Regions from separate parts of the Pseudoalteromonas sp. AS84 genome, predicted to be linked through region 1. Evidence: riboswitches for the same ligand, from Rfam matches in the RefSeq annotation. Region 1 holds a riboswitch; the other holds the start of a gene.
The links. A riboswitch is a leader RNA that binds a small molecule or an ion and turns the genes downstream of it on or off. The one in region 1 is predicted to bind lysine.
Positions count from the first base shown of each region.

Region 2: another riboswitch for lysine. It lies ahead of dapA (4-hydroxy-tetrahydrodipicolinate synthase); the one in region 1 lies ahead of lysC (lysine-sensitive aspartokinase 3).

Region 1 covers NZ_JBBMQY010000002.1:112,593-116,014, forward strand. Annotated here, with positions in the region: gene nhaD (sodium:proton antiporter NhaD) at 87-1,334, shown strand; lysine riboswitch at 1,444-1,616, shown strand; gene lysC (lysine-sensitive aspartokinase 3) at 1,692-3,095, shown strand; gene WNY79_RS02885 (4'-phosphopantetheinyl transferase superfamily protein) at 3,129-3,422, opposite strand, start outside.
Region 2 covers NZ_JBBMQY010000009.1:77,556-80,977, reverse strand. Annotated here, with positions in the region: gene WNY79_RS11255 (YdiU family protein) at 1-497, opposite strand, end outside; gene WNY79_RS11250 (DNA-3-methyladenine glycosylase I) at 509-1,204, opposite strand; lysine riboswitch at 1,397-1,597, shown strand; gene dapA (4-hydroxy-tetrahydrodipicolinate synthase) at 1,727-2,611, shown strand; gene WNY79_RS11240 (2,3,4,5-tetrahydropyridine-2,6-dicarboxylate N-succinyltransferase) at 2,627-3,367, shown strand; gene WNY79_RS11235 (PLP-dependent decarboxylase) at 3,367-3,422, shown strand, end outside.

The sequences.
Region 1 (3,422 bases):
GCTAAAATTCGCGCCGAAAATAGGCACATGAAATGGAATGTTATTTGTGTGTTCTTTAAAACTATATCAAAGGTTGTTTAACTACCATGGTTTCCTCGATTATTCTAACCCTGATAGCGATTGCATTTTTACTGATCGTTATAGAAGATATAATCCATGTCAATAAAGCTAAAACCACGCTGTTTTTTGGTACGCTTTGCTGGATTCTTCTTTTTATATACCCTCTACACGGGCAAAGCCCCGATACAATTCAACACCTCCTAAATGAAAATATTTTAGAAATTGCCTCGTTATGGTTATTTTTAATGGCTGCAATGACCTTTGTAGCGTATTTAAACTCAAAGGGGTTTATAGAAAATATTGTCCATCGCGTTATGCCAAAAAGTATTAGCGAAAAAAAGCTCATGTTTTTGGTGGGTGGTTTTGCATTTTTGTTTTCGTCGATTTCAGACAACGTAACAGCCACGCTTATATCGCTTGCGGTTGTTATGTCGTTAAAACTTGAACCTAAAAAGCTTATTAAATATGCCACGCTTATTGTGTTTGGGGTTAACTCAGGTGGGGTATCGCTAATAACAGGTGACGTAACCACGCTAATGATATTTTTAGATGGCAAAGTAACCATAGCTCATTTATTACTGCTTATAGCGCCAGCACTTACAAGCGTTATGTTACTAGCCGCGCTACTGTCTATCGGTATGAAAGGGCGTGTTGAATTTGCTGGTGCAGGTAAAACCCGCATTGAAAAAACCGACATTACCATTGCTGTTATATTTTTATCTACTGTAATTAGCACACTTACGCTGAGTGTAATTTACAGCGTACCGCCTTTATTAACTTTCTTGTTTGGCTTATCAGTGATGTTTTTAGTGGCGCAATTTTTAATGCGCAAAAAAGACATAAACAAAGACATAATCGATTTTGTTCGCGATATAGAATACGACACGTTATTGTTTTTTGTAGGCGTACTTTTACTTGTAGGCGCACTTAAAGAAATTGGTATGTTGAGTAAATTTACCGACCTATACACGGTAATGGCACCAGAATACGCAAACTACTTAATGGGCATATTATCAGCAGGGGTAGATAACGTACCGCTTACTGCTGCATTATTAAAAGCCGATATAGTAATGAGCCAACAGCACTGGTTGTCGTTTACTTATGCAACGGGCGTAGGCGGTTCAATGCTTATCATTGGGTCGGCTGCGGGCATTATTGCCATGAGCAAAGTTAAAGCGCTTACCTTTATGAGCTACTTGCGTTTATCGCTGCATTTATTAATTTGCTACACCGTAGGTTATGCAGGCTCGTATTACATGGGCAGTTTTATCTAATTTAAGTGTTATTAATAATTAAAACGCTTGACAGCTAGACGTCTAAACGATAACTTTCAAAGCCCCGCTACTTAGCGGGGTTTTGTTTTATTAGCCACTGGTTAATAAAGCATTCAGAAGAGGTGCGATACTTAGGTACTTAATGTTAGGCGACGAAAGCCAATGATCATTAAGGAGGGAAGTACTCGCCGAGGAAAATAATGGTACGTCGTCATTGTTTTTCGGTTTATGGGGCTGAATCCTCAAAACTGTCACCAATATAGGTGGAGAGCTTCTGGCAGTGGACTTATCTTCAAGCATTCCTTTGCCAAGTTCTTCTTGTTTTATTGCGGTTTGGATACCGCGAAAGGAGACTAAATGACTACCCAATCAGCGCCACAAACAGTGCCACAAACAGAGTTAAGCGCAAAATCAGATTACATCGTTGCCAAATTTGGCGGAACCAGTGTTGCAAACTTCGAAGCGATGAGTCGCTGTAGCGAAATTATTGTTGCAGATAAAAGCGTACGTATTGTTGCCGTGAGCGCTAGTGCCGGCGTAACTAACCATTTAGTTGCACTGTGCAAACCAAGTATTACCCCAAGTGAGCGCCAAGAACACATAAACGGCGTGCTTGCTATTCAACAAACTATTTTAGATGAGTTATCGCTTGATGCCGATTTAGCGGTTGGCTTTAACGAAACCCTAAAAGCATTTCAAACATTGGCTCAAGAGTCACTAACTACCGATCAGCAACACGACGAGCTACTTAGCTTTGGTGAGCGTTTATCGTCGTATTTGTTTGCTCAGGTGCTGCGTTTAAATGGCTTAAACGCCGATCGCTTTGATGTGCGCAAGGTGCTTAAAACCGACAGCCAATTTGGTAAAGCAACGCCTAATGTTGCAGCCACAGCGCAAGCCGCTAAAGAATTTTTAATTCCGTTATTAGATGAGCAAGTAATTGTTACTCAGGGCTTTATTGGCAGTGACGAATACGGCCAAACAACAACGCTTGGACGTGGTGGTTCTGACTATAGCGCTGCACTTTTAGCTGAAGCAATTAACGCTAAAAGCGTGCATATTTGGACCGACGTAGTGGGCATTTTTAGCACCGACCCGCGTTTGTGCGCAAAAGCGACGCCTATTGCACGTTTAAGTTTTGACGAAGCCGCCGAAATGGCAACCTTTGGCGCAAAAGTATTGCACCCAGCGACTATTTTACCAGCAAGCCGCAGCCACATTAACGTGTTTGTAGGTTCTAGCCGCGAGCCAGAGCGTGGCGGTACATGGATTGAGCGCGAAAAATCGCAGCAACCAGGCATACGCGCAGTAACGCAACGTAAAAACCAAATATTGCTTACGCTTAAAAGCCCAGAAATGCTACTCGCTAGTGGCTTTTTAGCACGCGTATTTACACTATTAAGTGAATACAATATATCGGTAGATTTGGTAACCACATCAGAAATCAGCGTAGCTATAACACTTGATAACGCGCAAAACGCCTCGCGTCCAGAGCTTGACCAAGAATGCCTAGATAAGCTTGCAGAGTTTTGCCATGTGTCGGTAGAAAACAATTTAACACTGGTAGCACTTATTGGCTCTGAGATTCAATTACGCCAACACGAAATGAACTTAATGAGTGTACTAAAAGACTTTAACATTCGATTAATTTGTCACGGTGCTAGTAAGCACAACCTTTGCTTTTTAGTAGAGCAAACTGAGTCAGATAACGTAGTACAATCTATTCATAGCCGTTTATTAGAAAATGATTTTGCTGCGTAAATCACGCTTATTCACGAAAGCGATTTATTAAAGTTACTTAATAAAATCAGTTAATAAAAAGCATCGCCAGTCGATGCTTTTTTTATGCACCACACTTACATCAAAACAAACATTACTGTCACTGCTATCAACTACAGTAACGCTATTACTGCAAGCACTGAGCTTTGCACTATGTAATTCGTCAAACACATTAGGGCTAAGTAGTTTTGCAATAGGGCGGCTGGTGGCTTTAGCAAGTGACTCTTTTAATGTCCAAATTCTAAAAAACGTATCCGCTTGGGCTTGGGTATTAGTGGGCTTTGTAATAAGTGTAATTTCATCATTATG
Region 2 (3,422 bases), on a different contig from region 1:
CGAGTAACTATTGCGCCTGCTTGTGGTGGGTTACGATAAACCGTTTCACCGCTGCCAACGACCGCTAAACATCGGGTAGTTTTAATGCCTAGTGCATGCATTGCTTCGCTCATTACGTATTCACGAATAGCGGGCCCAAGTGCACAACGGCCATCACCCCCTCTTGAATAAGGAGTAGCGCCAGAGCCCTTTAATTGAATATCCCATAACTGGTTTTCATTGTCAGTAATAGCCCCTAATAAGTGGGCTCGTCCGTCACCTAAACGTGGTGAAAAATGTCCAAATTGGTGCCCAGAGTAACCAAGTGCTACTGCAGGAATCGCCTGCTTTTCATTACCGCTAAAAGTATTAGCATGTAAATCATCAGCGACATTAATATTAAACTGTTTTGCTAAGCTCTCGTTCCACAGCAATAACTGAGGGGAGGCAACACTTGCAGGGAAATCTTCAATTGCGAAGTTTTCCGCAATATCTGTGTATCTTGGCACTAATTTCATGGTAATTCCTATTATTGCTGACTTATACCCACGCGGTTGTCACCTACACCATAGGCCACAATTAAGCTTAACTCTTGCATACTTAAGCCACTTTGCTTTTGCATTTCATTAAAAAAGGCTTGGGCTGCACTCAGTGATTTTTTGGTTTGTAAGCCGCCGTCTATAATTTTATGCGCACGCAAATAATTCTCTACATCGCGTGATAGTAAAAAAGTATCTTTACCAAGTGCTCGTAGCGCATAAGGGCCTGTATTTCCGCCTAAACGCGAACCATGCTTTTTTAAATACGCCCATAAACCAATAATATCGTCTGTTGGCCAATTAGCGACAAACTGGTTAAAACTGCCATGTTCTTGTGCTATTTCGTGGATCATGTAAGCATTTTCGGTAATTGTTTTTACTTTTTTATAGTTACGAACAATTCGCTCATCCGTTGCTTTTTGTTCCAGCATATCGGGTGGCATCATTAATAATTTATCAACACTAAAATCCCAAAAAACCTCTCTAAAGCCCGGCCACTTATTATTAATTACTGACCAATAAAAGCCGCTTTGAAATACTTTTCGAGTAAATTCTTCAAGCCAATCGTCGTCACTTAACGTGCTTAGTTGTTTTTTAGATAGCGGTTTTGCAAGTAATAACTTAAGCATCTTTTCAGAGCCTTTTCGCTCTACCGCTCGCTTATAAATATCGCTAAATTTTTCCATACTAATTAAATACCTCACTACTTATATTGCTAGTGTACGAGAAAAGCACCCAATACGTAACCATTCCCATTATGGATGAATGAATATGCATTTAGTAGCTTGACACCTAGACGGCTAAAATGCTTTAATCGCCGTAATTACCCTATTTAAATTGCAGCGGTTTGTAAGTTTTTACTCTACAAACAGGTGCAAAGGGCTAGAAGAGGTGCGTTATTCAGGTAGCGTATGTTAGGAGCGCAAACTCCAGTGAGCATACGTGAGGGGAATTAACGCCGAGAAGTAATCACTTTTGCGAAGTGTTTATTTCGGGCGACTAGGTTGAACCCTAGCGACTGTCACCAATAGCTGCTTATAACAAGCAGCTTATTAGTTTGGTGGAGAGCTTCTGGTCTTAAATATTAAGGCCGTGCGCCCTATTATTTTAAGCCCATTCGCTCTTCGAATTATTAGTTCGAACGACGTTAATGCGGCTCCTTCCATAAAGCTTTTTAACTCTTCGAATAACTTATAAGTTCGTGAGAGATGATCAACAACTTCAATTTAAACGACTACTCATTGTGGACCGCGCTTGTTACGCCATTTGATCAACACGGTGATGTTGACTACAACACGTTAACTAAGCTGGTTAGCGAGCAAGAAGCGGCACATAACGGTATTCTACTACTTGGTAGTACAGGCGAAGGCTTGGCGCTAACGCAAGAAGAGCAGCAAGCCATTGTTGAACACGTATGCCAGCTAAAACCAGCGGTACCATTAATGGTTGCTGTGGGTGGTAGTAACTTAAAGCAACAAATTGAGTGGGTTAACTATTGTAATACACTACCCATTCATAGCTTTTTACTTGGCTCACCCCTTTATGCAAAGCCCGGCGCTATAGGCCAAACTCATTGGTTTGAAAGCCTACTTAATGCAAGCGCTCACCCGTGTATGCTTTATAACGTACCGGGGCGCAGTGCTGTTAGCATCCCAACGGCAACAATTCAAAACTTACAAAACAATAAAAATTTATGGGCGTTAAAAGAAGCGAGCGGCAGCATTGCTCAGTTTGAAGCTTACCGCCAAGCGGCGCCTAATTTAGCTATATTTAGTGGCGACGATGCGCTAATGCCTTATTTTGCACAAGCAGGTGCAAAAGGGTTAGTGTCGGTAGCTGCAAACGCATGGCCCGCACAAACCCACGAGTTTGTTAAACGCAGTTTAAGTGGTCAACATCCTAATTTATTTGCTCAGTGGACTAGTGCCATTAATAGCCTATTTGCTGTCGCAAACCCCATTCCCGTAAAGGTATTGATGCATTTGCAAGGCCGCTTAAGCAGCCCGCAACTTCGTCCACCTTTAACACACCTTGAGTTAACTCAAACCGATTGCATCACAACTGCAAACAACACCATTTTATCTTGGCATTAAATACAGGTTTTTATAATGAGCTGGTTAGAACTATTAAATAATTTAGAATCGGGCGCAGTACGCGCAGCATCACAAAACGAAAGCGGCCAATGGCAAGCTAACGTAGAAGTAAAAAAAGGCATTTTAGAAGCCTTTAAAAATGGCACTAATACTGAGTTTGCAGGCGGTTTTGTTGATAAACACAACTTAGCTCCACAAGAGTTTAGTGCTGATGATGGCGTGCGTATGGTGCCGGGTGGCTCTAGTGTTCGCCGTGGTGCTTATGTTGCTAAAGGCACGATTATTATGCCACCAGCGTATGTAAACATCGGTGCATATATCGACGAAGGCACAATGGTAGATAGCCACGCATTAGTTGGTTCGTGTGCACAAGTAGGTAAAAACGTACATTTAAGTGCAGCAGTGCAGCTTGGTGGTGTACTTGAGCCAATTGGTGCAAGCCCAGTAGTTGTAGAAGACGACGCCTTTATTGGCGCTGGCTGTATTATTGTTGAAGGTGTAGTCATTAAAAAAGGTGCTGTGCTTGCACCAGGCGTGCGTTTATCTGCGACTATTCCTGTTTACGACTGCGTAAACGAGCGCCAACTTGATAAAGGCGAGCCAATCCCAGAATATGCCATTGTAATACCAGGCTCTCGCCCTGCTTCAAACGAATGGGCGCGCGAGCAAGGTCTAAGTATGTCGTGTGCGTTAATTGTTAAATACCGCGACGAACAAAGCGATGCATCATTATTACTTGAAGAGGTTTTACGATAATGAGCTTTTTGAGCACGCCTATCAAAACTGCTGTAAATACTATTACACAACAACT